DNA from 2 places in the Caballeronia sp. J97 genome. Region 1 is predicted to be linked to the other one. Evidence: riboswitches for the same ligand, from Rfam matches in the RefSeq annotation. Region 1 holds a riboswitch; the other holds the start of a gene.
The links. Region 1 has a riboswitch for thiamine pyrophosphate ahead of thiC (phosphomethylpyrimidine synthase ThiC). Riboswitches for the same ligand answer to the same signal wherever they lie in the genome.
Positions count from the first base shown of each region.

Region 2: linked by a shared signal. The riboswitch ahead of U4Y90_RS28695 (FAD-dependent oxidoreductase) and the one ahead of thiC (phosphomethylpyrimidine synthase ThiC) in region 1 are both predicted to bind thiamine pyrophosphate.

Region 1 covers NZ_CAJMZL010000001.1:441,787-449,616, forward strand. The annotation lists gene U4Y90_RS02110 (EamA family transporter) at 230-1,171, opposite strand; TPP riboswitch at 1,414-1,554, shown strand; gene thiC (phosphomethylpyrimidine synthase ThiC) at 1,693-3,624, shown strand; gene U4Y90_RS02120 (glycine zipper 2TM domain-containing protein) at 3,917-4,096, shown strand; gene U4Y90_RS02125 (hypothetical protein) at 4,309-4,854, shown strand; gene U4Y90_RS02130 (hypothetical protein) at 5,129-5,257, shown strand; gene U4Y90_RS02135 (L-lactate permease) at 5,487-7,088, shown strand; gene U4Y90_RS02140 (DMT family transporter) at 7,210-7,830, shown strand, end outside.
Region 2 covers NZ_CAJMZL010000030.1:24,747-32,576, reverse strand. The annotation lists gene U4Y90_RS28715 (glutamate synthase subunit beta) at 1-847, shown strand, start outside; gene U4Y90_RS28710 (DUF1828 domain-containing protein) at 910-1,782, opposite strand; gene U4Y90_RS28705 (hypothetical protein) at 1,697-2,305, opposite strand; gene U4Y90_RS28700 (ABC transporter ATP-binding protein/permease) at 2,321-4,063, opposite strand; TPP riboswitch at 4,296-4,420, shown strand; gene U4Y90_RS28695 (FAD-dependent oxidoreductase) at 4,608-5,756, shown strand; gene thiS (sulfur carrier protein ThiS) at 5,773-5,970, shown strand; gene U4Y90_RS28685 (thiazole synthase) at 5,994-6,800, shown strand; gene thiE (thiamine phosphate synthase) at 6,797-7,830, shown strand, end outside.

The DNA.
Region 1 (7,830 bases):
TTTTTCGCCTGTCGGCACGAACACACCGCCGATGGGGCGTCGGCGTTCAGCAATGGGCATGCCCCGCGATGGTGCGGTGAAGCCGCGAATAACCCGCCGAGCCTTGTGCGGCGGGTGCTTCGGATTCGTTAGAGGAATCGCTCGAGAGGTGGAAAGCGGGTTGCACGGCGCTGCGTCGTGAGATGCAGGCCGTAGTCCGGCGGAAGCGCTTGTTGCAAGAAAGGCGTGCTCAGAGGAGCCCGCGCCGCCGATAGTCGAACCAGAAGGAGAGCCCGACGGAAAGCAGAATGACGACCGTCGCGATGACGGTCCACTGCGTGACGATTTCGCCGAGCAGCAATGCTCCGAGCATCACAGCGACGACCGGATTCACATAGAGACAGCTCGTCGCGACGATCGTGCTCGTATTGCGGATCAGGAAGTTGTACGCGACATACGCGGCCATCGAACCGATCACCACGAGATAGACGAACGAAAATCCCGCGCCGACGCCGACATGCCCGAGCCGTTCGCCCGACGCGAGCGCGATGGCCGTCGCGATCAGTCCGCCCAGTCCGATTTGCAGCGCCGTCGACATCAGCAGATCGGAAGGCTGCGGCAGGCGCGTCGCCAGATGCGCGCCGCCTGCCCAGAAGATCGCGGCGCACAGGATCGCCAGCGTGCCGGCCGTGGAACTCGGCGAAGGGTCGCCGTGATTCAGCAACACGATGCCGATCAATCCGAGCGCCACCGCGAACCATTCGCCCTTCGCGACGCTGCGGCCCGCGAGCGCGGCGAAGATCGTCGCGAAGAGCGGCACCGTGGCGACCATCACGGCAGCCGTGCCGGTTCCCACCGTGCGCATGCCGTAGGCCATCATCCCGCTCGACAGCCCTTCCAGCAACGTGCCGACGATCGCCGCATTGCGCACTTCGCGCGCGCTCGGCCACGCCGCCTTGCGATGCACGGCGATCGCGAACAACCCGATGCCGGCGAACAGATTGCGCAGACCGCCGAGCATGAGCGGCGGAAACGATTCGAGCGCGAGATGGATGCCGAGATACGTCGATCCCCACACGAGATACACGACCGTCAGCGCGAGCGCGACCTGCCCTTTGAAGGAGCGCGGCGCGCGAAACGGGAAACGGTCAGGGAAGCTGAACGGCAGGCGCGGCGGAGGCAGAGCGGACATGCATTACTCCGCGACGGCTGCGCGCCGGACGATTGCAGGCAAGACCGGGGAATACGCGACGGCGGAAACCAGACTGAACGACATGACGGAACGGAGAAGTGCGATTGCGCGAGGACAGACCGCGCGATCCCCGGGAAAACCCGGAAATCCGCGGCGCCCGCCATTATGCAGTAAGCGCCGAAAGCAGTCGCACAACTTTACGAATGGTTGCCAAGACGCCACGCCCCGGTGTAACGTGTCGGCTGCTAACGCGGGGGTCCTGCGTTGCACATCGCGGTTTCGATCGTTGGTTCGACGGAATCGCTTCGTGTGGCGTGGGTGAGAAATACCCTTTGAACCTGATCTGGATAATGCCAGCGCAGGGAAGCGTTCGGGTTCCACGGTCCGCAGCATCCGCGCCACTTCTACCGAACCCGTACCTTTCCATCTCGTTCCTCCCTGTTTAGCTCCTGAATCGGCCGAGTTCGGCGGCGTTCGTCCGCGCGTCGGCAAATAAACCATCCCTACAGGAGAGACAGCACATGAATGCCAATCCGAAGTTTCTGTCCGAAAACGCTGTCGTCGATGCCGCCGCCATCGCGCCGCTGCCGAACTCGCGCAAGGTCTACGTGACCGGCTCGACGCCCGACATCCGCGTGCCGATGCGCGAGATCACGCAATCGGACACGCCCGACGGCTTCGGCGGCGAAAAGAATCCGCCGGTCTACGTGTACGACACGTCCGGCCTGTACACCGACCCGGACGCGAACATCGATATCCGCTCGGGCCTGCCCGCACTGCGCGGCGCGTGGATCGAAAAGCGTGGCGACACGGAGGAACTGAGCGGTCTGTCGAGCGATTTCGGCCGCGAGCGCGCCGCCGATCCGAAAACCGCCGAACTGCGCTTCCCCGGCCTGCATCGCAAGCCGCGCCGCGCGCTCGACGGCAAGAACGTCTCGCAGATGCATTACGCGCGACAAGGCATCGTCACGCCGGAGATGGAGTACATCGCGATTCGCGAGAATCAGCGGCGCGCCGAATATCTCGAAAGCCTGCGCAACAGCGGCCCCAACGGCGAAAAGCTCGCGAACATGATGGGCCGCCAGCATCCCGGCCAGGCCTTCGGCGCGGCTGCGTTCGGCAAGGACGCGTTGAAGGAGATCACGCCGGAATTCGTGCGCGAGGAAGTGGCGCGCGGCCGCGCGATCATCCCGGCGAACATCAATCACCCGGAAAGCGAGCCGATGATCATCGGCCGGAACTTCCTCGTGAAGATCAACGCGAACATCGGCAATTCGGCGGTGACGTCGTCGATCGGCGAGGAAGTCGACAAGATGACCTGGGCGATCCGCTGGGGCGGCGACACGGTGATGGATCTGTCGACCGGCAAGCACATTCACGAAACGCGCGAGTGGATCATCCGCAACTCGCCGGTGCCGATCGGCACGGTGCCGATCTATCAGGCGCTGGAAAAGGTCAACGGAAAGGCCGAAGACCTCACGTGGGAAATCTTCCGCGACACGCTGATCGAGCAAGCCGAGCAAGGCGTCGACTACTTCACGATCCACGCCGGCGTGCGTCTGCAATACGTGCCGCTGACCGCGAATCGCATGACGGGCATCGTGTCGCGCGGCGGCTCGATCATGGCGAAATGGTGCCTCGCGCATCACAAGGAAAGCTTCATCTACGAGCACTTCGAAGACATCTGCGAAATCATGAAGCAATACGATGTCTCGTTCTCGCTCGGCGACGGCCTGCGCCCCGGCTCCATCTACGACGCCAACGACGAAGCGCAACTGGGCGAGCTCAAGACGCTCGGCGAACTCACGCAGATCGCGTGGAAGCACGACGTGCAGGTGATGATCGAAGGCCCCGGCCACGTGCCGATGCAGCTCATCAAGGAAAACATGGACCTGCAGCTGGAATGGTGCGACGAAGCGCCGTTCTACACGCTCGGACCGCTCACGACCGACATCGCGCCGGGCTACGACCACATCACGTCCGGCATCGGCGCCGCGATGATCGGCTGGTTCGGCACCGCGATGCTCTGCTACGTCACGCCGAAGGAGCATCTCGGCCTGCCGAACAAGGACGACGTGAAGGAAGGCATCATCACCTACAAGCTCGCGGCGCACGCGGCCGATCTGGCGAAGGGTCATCCGGGCGCGCAGGTGCGCGACAACGCGCTCTCCAAGGCGCGTTTCGAGTTCCGCTGGGAAGACCAGTTCAATCTCGGCCTCGATCCGGACAAGGCGCGCGAGTTCCACGACGAAACGCTGCCGAAAGACTCCGCCAAAGTCGCGCATTTTTGCTCGATGTGCGGCCCGCACTTCTGCTCGATGAAGATCACGCAGGACGTGCGCGACTTCGCCGCGAAGCAGGGCGTCAGCGAGACCGAGGCGCTCGCCAAGGGCATGGAGACGAAGGCGATCGAGTTCGTAAAGAAGGGCTCGGAGATCTATCAGCCGACGTGATCCTTCTTGCTTGCTGACAACGGCCTGTCGCAATCCATGTGCGACAGGCCGTTTTTCCACGCGCATCGGGCGCAAAGCCTTGTCGGGCTTGAATGGGCGGTTGATCCGATCATTCGGGCATCGTTCCTGCTGACGTGCGAATGAACCGGCGAAAACCGTAGCGGCCTGGTTGGCCAACGCAGAAACGGTCGCACCGCGCCTTTCCTCGGCGCGGCCGAACCCCAGCCGATTCATCTCGTCATCGAATTGGAGAGTCGACATGAAAAACATCAAACAGATCGGCGCCGCTGCAATGGTCGTTGCGTTTCTGGGAGGATTGACCGCTTGCGGCGACATGACCACGCGTCAACGGGATACCGCCATCGGCGCCGGCGTCGGCGCGGCCGGCGGAGCGGTGATCGGCGGCAGCGCGCTTTCGACCCTGGGCGGCGCGGCGGTCGGCGGCGTCATCGGCAATCAGGTCGGCAAGTAGCGAATCAGCCATCGGGCGACGGAACGGACGCAGTTCCCCGCCCGAAACATCTCATCGTTTCATTTTTGTTACAAAAAGGCGCACTCCTAGATGTTTTGTAGCATCTCGCCGGCCGCCGCCCTCGCCTCGTTCGGCTAAGCTGTTTATTAACGGACCCTTCGCTTCGAAACCCCTCCAAGAGTCCGGCTAGCCGCAGCGCAAGGAGCCGCATCATGATTGCCGCCCGCAGTATTTCCGGACCCAGAACGGCCGCCGCCGCGCTCGCCGTCGGGCTTCTTCTCAGCGGGTGTTATTACCCTTATGGGTATCCGGCCTATCCGGCTTATCCGCCTGCTCCGGTCGTCGGCACGACCTATACGCAGCGGGAATTCGCGCTGCCCGCTTCGGGCACCGCAGCCAACACCGCGTCATCCGCGACGCTGCCGCCGCAGTATGAATACGCCGTCGGATCGCCTTACTCGGACTACTACCAGACGTACCCGTACCCTTACCCGTATTATCCGGCCGCGTACTACGGGTATCCCTATTACGGCTACGGTTACGGATATGGCTATCCGGCCGTCTCGTTCAGCTTCGGCTACTGGGGCGGCGGCGGTTGCTGCTGGGGTCACGGATGGCACGGCGGTGGCGGCGGGTGGCATGGCGGCGGGTGGCATGGCGGCGGGTGGCATGGCGGCGGGTGGCATGGCGGCGGAGGCGGATGGCACGGTGGCGGCAGCGCCTGGCATGGCGGCGGAGGCGGCGGCCACGGCCACTAACCGTTCGAGCGCGTTACACAAAACGAGACAGAAAGCCGTTTTGCGCGCCCTCACGTAACGCGGCTGCAACATTTTCTGATCGACGCACGCCGTCGCGCGTAAATTCGCCACTGTGCGCCCGCGCACTTTCCTTATCCGACAAGGCTTCGCCACTATTCGCCAGATGTTTGGCACGGTTTTGGCTATCGATCTCCCCTAATCGCGCCGCAATGCCGACGAGCGTTGCGGTTTTCGCGCTCAGCGCCGGCGCACTTTCCGTATCGGGGGATCGGACATGATGGCCTTTGTGTTTTTTCTGCTGTGGATGCTTGCCTCGCTCGGCCTTTTGACTGTGTGGGTGTTCCGCCAGACGCCATCCACCGGTCGCGACGAGCGCGCGCCGAGCGCCATCGCCGAGGGCTGATCACCCTTTTCTTCGATACTCCGCCGGCAGCGGCGACGCCCGCACGCCACGTCGCTGCCGCAATCGGCGGAGATTCAAGCCTTGACGCAGGCCGTTCGCGCCCTATTCTTAGTGTGCGCGTTATGCGTTCGCTTAAGCCTGCGACCTGCGGCTCCAGAACATCGAACTCCACGCGCATCGCGGCTTCGCATTGCGCCGCTTCGGCTCATGACAGGACGAAGGAGACTCGATGTTCCATCAGCTGCTCACCCCGATCGCCAATTCCCTTTTCGCTTCCTTCATCGTCGCCGCGCTGCCGATCATCCTCGTGCTCGTGCTGCTCGGCTGGGCGCGTCGCCCGGCGTGGCAGGCCTCGCTCGCCGGGCTGATTCTCGCGCTCGTCATCGCCGTGGCGGGCTGGCATTTCCCGGTCGGGCTCGCGCTCGACTCGGTCGCGGCCGGCGCCGTGTTCGCGTTGTGGCCCGTCATGTGGATCGTCTTCGCCGCGATCCTGCTCTACAACGTCGCGCAGCGCTCGGGGCGCTTCGAGGCTTTCCGCCTGTGGATGGTCGACAACCTGCCGAACGACCGGCGCATCGTGCTCGTCGTGATCGGCTTCTCGTTCGGCGCGCTGCTCGAAGGCATCTCGGGCTTCGGCACGCCGATCGCGATCACGAGCTCGCTGCTGATCCTGCTCGGTTTCCCGACGCTCGAAGCCCTGACGTTCACGCTGATCTTCAACACGGCGCCGGTCGCGTTCGGCGCGCTCGGGGTGCCGATCACCGTGCTCGGCGCCGTCACGCATCTGCCGACCGATGCGCTCGCGAAAATGGTCGGCCGCCAGTTGCCGTTCTTCGCGTTCTTCCTGCCCTTCTATGTGATCGGCATCTACGCGGGTTTTCGCAACATGATGCGCGTCTGGCCCGTGCTGCTCGTCTCGGGCGGCGCGTTCGCGCTGACGCAGTTCGTCACGTCGAACTACATCAGCTACGCGCTCACCGACGTGCTTTCGTCGCTCGTCTCGCTGATCCTGACGATCGCGTTCCTGCGGGTGTGGAAGCCGGTCGCGGATGAGCGCTTCGCCGTCAATGTCGAGCGCCTCGGCGACACGCGTTCGGCGATCCCGGGCGGCCAAGGATGGGTGCCGTGGATCGTCGTGTCGGTGGTCGTGATCGTGTGGACGGTGCTCAAGATCTTCCTGATCGGCGACGTCAAGGTCGCGTGGCCGGGTCTCGACAAGGCCGTGTACATCACGCTCTACAACCAGCCCTACGGCGCGATCTGGGACTTCCAGCCGCTCGCGACCGGCACCGCGATCCTGGTGGCGTCGATCATCACCGCGCTCATGGTGAAGCTGCCCGCGCGCGAATACGGCGCGGCGATCGTCGATACGTGGGTGCAGACGCGCATCGCCATTCTGACGGTGGCGACCATCGTCGGCCTCGCGTACCTGATGAACTACTCGGGCATGAACTACACGCTGGGTCTGGGCGTGGCGTCGGTCGGGCCGTTCTTTCCGCTCGTGTCCGCGTTCCTCGGCTGGGTGGCGGTATTCCTGTCCGGCAGCGACACGTCGGGCAACGCGCTCTTCGGCAATCTGCAGGTGGTCGCGGCGAACCAGCTCAATCTCAATCCCGTGCTGATGGCGGCGACCAACTCGTCGGGCGGCGTGATGGGCAAGATGATTTCGCCGCAAAACATCTCGACCGGCGTGGCGACGACCGAGCTCAAGGGCAAGGAAGGCCTTGTCTTCGCGCGCACCTTCAAGCATTCGATCCTGCTCACGATCGTGCTCGGCGTGCTCGTGTGGCTGCAGCAGAACGTGCTGACGTGGATGATCCCGCCGCATTGACCGCCGCTTGTCTCATGCTCGTCTCCCGCTTCTTGCGCTTTCGTTCGACGGGCGTTTTATCGAGACGGGCGCGGTGCTAACATGCGCGGACTTTCGATGTGCACCCGAAGTCCGCCTTGCCATGTCACCTGTCAATCTGCTGCAACTGATCGTGCTCGCCGCCCTGTGGGGCGCGTCGTTTCTCTTCATTCGCGTCGGCGTCGCCGAGTTCGGCGTGGCGCCGCTGATGGCCTTGCGCGTGGGCATCGGCGCTGTGTTCCTGACCGCGATGCTCCTCTCGCGCCGTCCGTTCGCCGCCACGGCCGCGACCTTGCGCGAGCGCTGGCTGCAACTGCTCGTTGTCGGCATTCTCAACTCGGCCGCGCCCTTCTGCCTCTTCGCGTATGCCGAGTTGACGCTGTCCGCCGGCGCCACGTCCGTCATCAACGCGACGACGCCGCTTTTCGGCGCGCTCGTCGCCTTCCTGTGGCTCAAGGATCGCCTGACGACCGCGCGCACGATCGGCATGGCCATCGGTTTCGCGGGCGTGCTGGTGCTGGTGTGGAATCAGATTGCGCCGGAGCACGCGGGCCACGATGCCGCGCTGCCCGTTCAAGGCCTGCTCGCCGCGGCCGCTGCGCTCGCGGCCTCGGCGCTGTACGGCGTCGCGGGCAACTTCGCGAAGAAGTACCTGATGGACGTCGACGCGATGACCAACGCGGCCGGCAGCATGATCGGCGCGACCCTCACGCTCGCGCCGATC
Region 2 (7,830 bases), on a different contig from region 1:
CGTGTCGTTCCGCACCAACGTGTTCATTGGCAAGGATGCGCTGCCGGACTACATCGCGAATACGGCGAAGGAAACGATCACGCCGGACGAGCTGAAGGAACAGTTCGATGCGGTCGTGATCGCGGGCGGTTCGGAAACGCCGCGCGACCTGCCGGTGCCGGGCCGCGAGCTCGAAGGCATCTATTACGCGATGGAATTCCTGCCGCAGCAGAACAAGGTCAACGCGGGCGACAAGCTCTCGTACCAGTTGCTCGCGAAGGGCAAGCATGTCGTCGTGATCGGCGGCGGCGATACGGGTTCGGATTGCGTGGGCACGTCGAACCGTCATGGCGCGAAGGACGTGACGCAGTTCGAGTTGCTCGCGCAACCGCCCGAGGAAGAGAACAAGCCGCTCGTGTGGCCGTACTGGCCGATCAAGCTGCGCACGTCGTCGTCGCATGAAGAAGGTTGCGAGCGCGACTGGTCGGTCGCGACGAAGCGCTTCGAAGGCAAGAACGGCAAGGTCGAGAAGCTGATCGCGGTGCGCGTCGAGTGGAAGGGCGGCAAGATGCAGGAAGTGCCGAACTCCGAATTCGAACTGAAGGCGGATCTCGTGCTGCTCGCGATGGGCTTCACGCAACCGGTTTCGCCGGTGCTGGATGCGTTCGGCGTCGAGAAGGATGCGCGCGGCAACGTGCGCGCCGCGACCGAGGGCGACAAGGCGTATTACACGTCGGTGGACAAGGTGTTCACGGCGGGCGACATGCGGCGCGGTCAGTCGCTGGTCGTCTGGGCGATTCGGGAAGGACGCCAGTGCGCGCGGTCGGTGGATGCGTATCTGATGGGATCGAGCGAGTTGCCGCGGTAACGGTCCGGCGCGTCATGAAAGCGAAAAGGCCACGCGAATTGCGTGGCCTTTTTGTTTCGGACTCAGGCGACGCGCATCCGGTGGCGAATCTTCTTTTCGAGCGCGATTTTTGCATCGATCGAGTCGACCATGTCGTTCGCGGCATTCATGAGTCGGCGCAGGTCGACACTAGGAATTGCGCTGGCATCTTGAAAGACCACGATCGAGTCGAAGCGCTCGATGTACTGGTCTATGTGTTGCAGCACGATGGTCGCGGTGCGCGCGCGTTCCTGATTCGGAACGCCGAATACGAATAGCGGCGTTTGCGAGCCTTTCAGAAAAAAGTCGATTGGATAATCGGCCGCATGGGGGACTTCCGGCGCCCGGTAGTTTTCGATGACACTTTCGGCGCCGACGATTTCCGTGAGATTCAGCTTGAGATCGTCGAAGAAGGTCGATGCAACGCGTGCTTTGCTCCAGCTTCTGAGATCGTTGACCCGGAGCAGCGCTTGTCCATAACGCAAAAGCGAAATGCCGAGAAGCGGCTCATCCGTTTCCGACACTATCTGGCCGTCGTCGGCGAGCCGTGCGCCATACTCGGACAGCATCTTGTCGAGCAGTACGCGCCTCGGACCGCGCATCAAGGCAGAAGTATCCGAATCGTATGAGATGCGCATCAACGTAGCGCCGGCGTCTTCGAGACGCCAGCCGCCCATTGTCTGCCGCAGCCACACGGTCACGTAATCGCCGTCGGGCTCGAGCAATGGCATGGAAAGCCGCAGGGCGTCGCCGTCTCGCGCGACTTCGAGTTCGGAACACCACGATTCGCACAGCAGCCGCTTCACCGCCTCGGGTGTGTCGTGCACCATGTCAGAACTCGAGCTCGGGTTGAAATGGGTTGAATGCGTGCGGTGCGATTTCGAAATCCCTGCAGAGCGAATCGAACGCGCTTTCAACGGAATTGTAGTGTGAGACGGGCTCGGCGTATCCGTCCGCATCGAGTCCGGCTTCGATATAGCGATGTGTGGCGAGATGCCTGTGACAGCCAGCCGGAACCTTCGTACGCTCGACGATGTTTCTATGCGGATGATACGGGCCGTTATAACGGACCAGGACGAGTGTCGCTTCGGGCGACCAGACCCGCGCGAGTCCCACCGAGTACACGGTTTCGTTGGTTTCTGAAATGCGCACGAAGAGTCGATATGCCTGCGTGGCATCGCGAGCGTCGTGAAGCGTGAAATTCTTCTCCCGATGTCCGCCCTTGCGCACCCATCGCGCGCGCGGGTTGACGATCACCTTCGGCGCACGACGCATTGCATCGAGATCGTCGTCGGTCAAGAGTTCGAGGTCCATCTGCAGTCTAGAGTGACGAAGATCCGACAGTCTAGGACGCGACAAGTCGATCAGATCAACCGCAACGACAAATAGGAAAAACCGCACCGATGATTGCTCAGGGGTGCGGTTTATCGATCGAATCACGGAGCGAAAAAAGCTTCAAACCTCGGCCATCGCCCTCTCGATCTCGATCTTGTAATCGTGGAACATCGCCACCGACTCGCGATGCGCCACGCTCAGGATCGCCGCCTTCGGCAGCCGCTCGACGAGCGTGTTGTAGATATGCAGCTCGTTCTCGGCATCGAGCGCGCTGGTGGCTTCATCGAGGAACGCGAAGTCCGGCTTGTGCAGCAGCACGCGCGCCGCAGCGAGCCGCTGCTGTTCGCCCGGCGACAGGCTCCGCGCCCAATGCGCGCTTTCCTCCAGCCGATCCACATAAGCTTCGAGATTGCACAGACGCAGCACTTCACGCGATTCGTCGTCGCCGAACGTGCCGCCAGGCGAGGGATACGCAAGCGCCGCGCGCAGCGTGCCGATCGGCAGATAGCTCATCTGCGGGATGAACATCATCTTCGCGTCGACGGGGGCGTCGATCGTGCCGTCGCCGAACGGCCACAAGCCCGCGAGCGCGCGCATCAGCGTGCTCTTGCCCGATCCCGAAGGACCGACGACCAGCCAGCGCGATCCCGGTTCGATCGACACATTCGCCACGCGCGAAAGCGGCGTGCCGTTGGGCAGCGCGAGCATGAGGCCTTTTGTGGTGAGCGACGGCGTGCTCGTGAAATGCAGGTTGATGCCGCCGTGCTCCGTCGCCGGCGACGTTTCCTCGCGGATGTGCGTCGAGCGCATCACGCGCTTGAATTCGCGAAGACGATTGACGGTGGCGCGCCATTCGACCAACGTCGAATAACTGTTGATGAACCAGGAAAACGAATCGCTGACAGTGCCGAACGCCGATGAAATCTGCATCAGCACGCCGAACGAAAACGCGCCCGCGAAGTAGCGCGGCGCGGCGACCATGATCGGAAAGATGATCGCGATCTGTCCGTAGAAGGAAAGCACGAAGGTCATGCGCTTCGTGTACTTCATGATCATCCACCAGTTGTCGCGGATGCGCTGGAAGATGGTCTTCGCGTTCGCGGTTTCGGTGGCGATGCCGTCGTAGAACGCGATCTGCTCGGCGTTCTCGCGCACGCGGATCAGGCCGAAACGGAAATCCGCCTCGACCTTCTGCTGCTGATAGTTGATCGACACGAGCGGATGGCCGACCTTCTGGATGATCAGCGAGCCGAGAATCGCATAGAGCGCGGCGGCCCACACCATGTAGCCCGGAATCGTGATCGGCGTGCCGCCGAGCGAGAAGGTCAGCGCGCCCGCGATGGTCCAGAGAATCGTGATGAAGGTGACGAGCGTGACGAGCGTCGAAAGCAGGTCGAGGGACAGCGAAAGCGTCGTGGTGGCGAAAGACTGCAGGTCGTCGGAAATACGCTGGTCGGGGTTGTCGGCCAGGCGGTCGCGCTCGATGCGGTAAAACGCCTTGTCCCCGAGCCATTGCTCGAGAAACCTGTTGGTGAGCCATTGCCGCCAGCGGAACGCGAGCATCTGCCGCAGATATCGCCCGTACACAGCGAGCAGGATGTACGCGAACGCGAGGCCCGTGAAGATCAGCAGCAGATGCGGAAAGTCCTTGACGTTCTTGTTCTGCAGCGCGTTGTAGAAATCCGCGTTCCAGCTGTTGAGCCGGACGTTGATCCACACGACCGTCATGTTGATCGCGATGATCGCCACGAGCAGGCCCCAGGCGATTCCGCGCTCCTCCGACACCCAGTAGGGCTTGATGAGGCTCCAGGCCGAGACTTCGTCGGCTTTCTGCTGCGTGCTTTCGGTACGAGTGTTGATCATGAGTTTCCTGCTGATGCGTCTTCGAGGCGCCCGATTGTTCCGTCCGCGGCCGGGCCGCGCGCGGCCTTGTCCGGCCCGGCAAATTGTTCCGGGGTTCTCTTAACGCTCACTTAATTTCGCGCAATCGTTCGGAGAACCATGTTCGCGGCATTGTGCCAGAGTGCCGCCGCGCACGATAAAAGGCGGGCAATCCCGGTTTGCAGCCGCTTCGCCTTTCATGTTTTAATGGTCCTCGACGAAACAGGGGTGCTTCGCGTGCATCGGCGGCCGGAACGGTCGGCAGCGCGGCGAGGCTGAGAGAGACCCTTTGCACCCGATCCGGGTAATACCGGCGAGGGAAGTTTCCGGAGAACGCGCGATCCTCGCGCCATTCCTCCAGTCTCTTCCAGTACTTTCTTTCCGCCCGGCGCGTTTCATTCGATGTCGGGGCCGGTCTCTCCGCTGATTTCGTCCTTGTGATGTGGCGCCGCGCCAGCACGGTCGAGATCGCGTACTTCGTCTCCTTCGTGCGGTGCAGCGCCACGCGTACGGAGACATCGAATTGATCAAGAGAATCGAACAGGGCGCCGTGCGCGGGCCGGATTTCGCAGTCATCGGCGGCGGGCTCGTCGGGCGGCTCGTCGCCTGGCAACTCGCGGGCACGGGCCACGACGTCGCGCTCTACGAACGCGGCGACGCGGCCGGCACGCAATCGGCCGCTTGGGTCGCCGCCGCCATGCTCGCGCCGCTCGCGGAAGCCGCGAGCGCGGAGCCGCTCGTCGTCGGGCTCGGAGCGGCGTCGCTGGAGCGCTGGCCGCGCATCGTCGGGCAATTGCCCGAACCGGTCTTCTTTCAGCGCAACGGCACGCTCGTCGTCTGGCACGGCGCCGATCGCGCGGAAGCGCCGCTCTTTGAGCGCCGTCTGAAGGCCAACTCCCCCGCCGATCTGCTCGATGGCGGGTTCGTCAAGCTCGCGGGCGCGCAGGTCGCGCAAGCCGAACCGGCGCTCGGGACGCGCTTCGCACAGGGCTGGCTGCTGCCGAACGAAGGGCAACTGGATAACCGCCAGGCCCTGAGCGCGCTCGCAGCCGGACTTGCGGCGCGGGGCGTGCGCACGCACTGGAATACCGCCGTCGACGCGATGCCCGATGCCCGCTGGATCATCGATTGCCGCGGTCTGGGCGGCAAGCCCGCGTGGCCCGCGCTGCGCGGCATTCGCGGCGAGGTCGCGCGCGTGCATGCGCCGGGCATCGGTCTGACGCGGCCCGTGCGGCTGCTGCATCCGCGCTACCCGCTCTATATCGCGCCGAAGCAAGACGATCTGTACGTGATCGGCGCGACGGAGGTGGAGGGCGAGGACATGTCGCCGGTGAGCGTGCGCTCGGCGCTCGAACTTCTCAGCGCCGCGTTCGCGGTGCATCCGGGCTTCGGCGAGGCGCGCATCCTGGAGTTGAACGCGCATTGCCGGCCGACCTTGCCGGATCATCGGCCGGCCATCGTCTGGGACGGAGCGCGAACCTTGCGCGTGAACGGACTGTACCGGCACGGCTTCATGATCGCGCCGGAAGTGGCGGATGCCGCGTGCCGTCTGGCCGACGCGCTCGTTTCCGGCGACGTTGCCGATGCCGACACTTTTTCCGATTTCCGCGGCGCCGCGCGCTGGCCAGAACTGCTGCACGGCGAGTTCGCCGTCGCGCCCGCGCTTTCGCAATGAGCAAGAGACAACAGACATGAACATCCACATCAATCAGCGCGCGTTCGATTTGCCCGACGCCGCCACGGTCACCGAAGCGCTCACCGCGTTCGGCGCGAAGCCGCCGTTCGCGGTCGCGTTGAACGGGCAGTTCGTCGCGCGCGGCGAGCACGCCACGAAAACGCTCGCCGCCGGCGACAAGCTCGACGTCGTGTCGCCCGTCGCGGGCGGCTGAATTCAGAACCGAAGGATCCCACCATGACCATCTCCACCGCTGACGTTCTCACGCTCTACGGCGAGACGTTTCCGAGCCGCGTGCTGCTCGGAACCTCGCGTTATCCATCGCTGCAATCGCTTTCCGACTCCATCGACGCCGCGCGGCCAGGCATGGTCACCGTCGCGCTACGGCGCCAGTCGGAGACCGGCGAGGCCGGTTTCTTCGATGTGTTGAAGCGCCACGGCGTCGCGCTCCTGCCGAACACGGCGGGCTGCCAGAGTGTCGACGAAGTGCTGACGACCGCGCACATGGCGCGCGAAGTCTTCGAGACGCCGTGGATCAAACTGGAGCTGATCGGCGACGACTACACGCTGCAGCCCGATCCGATCGGCCTCGTCGAAGCCGCGGCGAAGCTGATTCGCGAAGGTTTCAAGGTGCTGCCGTATTGCACGGAGGATCTGGTCATCGGCCGGCGCCTGCTCGATGCCGGCTGCGAGGCGCTGATGCCGTGGGGCGCGCCGATCGGCACCGGCAAGGGCGTGACCAACCCGTACGGATTGCGCACGTTGCGAGAGCGTCTGCCGGATGTGCCGCTGATCGTCGATGCCGGTCTCGGCGTTCCGTCGCATGCGTGTCAGGTCATGGAGTGGGGCTTCGACGGCGTGCTGCTCAACACGGCCGTATCGCAGGCGACTTTTCCGCCGCAGATGGCGCGCGCCTTCGCGCTCGGCGTCGAGGCGGGGCGCACCGCGTTCCTCGCCGGCCCGATGGCCGAGCGCGACAGCGCGCAGGCGAGCACGCCGGTCGTCGGCATGCCGTTCTGGCACCAGGACGGAGGCGCGGCATGAGCTTGCTGAATCGCGAAGTTTTCTGGCCGCCCGCCGATGAACTGATCGAAGTCGCCGAGCGGATTCGCGCGCGTCTGGGCGAATGGCCCGCGGCCGAAACGCGCTGGCGCATCTGCCTGACCGCGCCGGAATCGCCCAAAGCGGACGATCTGATCGTGTTCACCGAGCCGCATGACGCGGATACCGAGCGGCTCGCGAAAAGCGGCGCGGCGGCGCTCGAAGCGCGCGACGGCCGCGTCACGCTGCGTCGCGGCGACGAGCGTTTCGCGCTGGAAGGCGAATGGTCGGACGATTGGCTCTCGGCGCTCGCCGCCTTTCTCGATTGCAACTTCGAGCCACACGACGCGCTCACGCTCGCGCTCGCCTGGCGCGCGGGCGACGAGAACAAGGTCGACGCCTGGCCGGTCGATTTCGCGACGTTCCCGCGCGTCGCCGATTTGCCGGCGGCGCCCAAAAACGGCTTCCCGGCGTGTCCCGACCGGCTCGGCCTGTACCCCGTGCTGCCGAGCGCCGACTGGGTCGAGCGCGTTCTGGATGTGGGCGTGGGCACGACGCAACTGCGGCGCAAAACGACCGACACGACCGATTTGCAACGCGAGATCGCACGCTCGGTCGAAGCGGGAAGCCGGCACGGCGCGCGGGTTTTCATCAACGATCACTGGCGCGAGGCGGTCGCGGCAGGCGCGTACGGGGTGCATCTGGGCCAGGAGGACGTGCAGACGGCCGACCTGAACGCGATCGCGAAAGCAGGCGTGCGGCTTGGTTTGTCGACGCACGGCTATTACGAAATGTTGCGCGCGCTGCATTTCAGGCCGAGCTATCTCGCGCTGGGCGCCGTCTTTCCGACCACGACGAAAGTCATGCCGACGAAGCCGCAAGGCCTCGCGCGCCTCACGCGCTACGTGCAGTTGCTGTCCGGCCGCGTGCCGCTCGTCGCGATAGGCGGAATCGATGCGAACGTCATGCCCGACGTGCTGGCGACGGGTGTCGGCAGCGCGGCGGTGGTGCGTGCGGTCACCGAAGCGCCGGA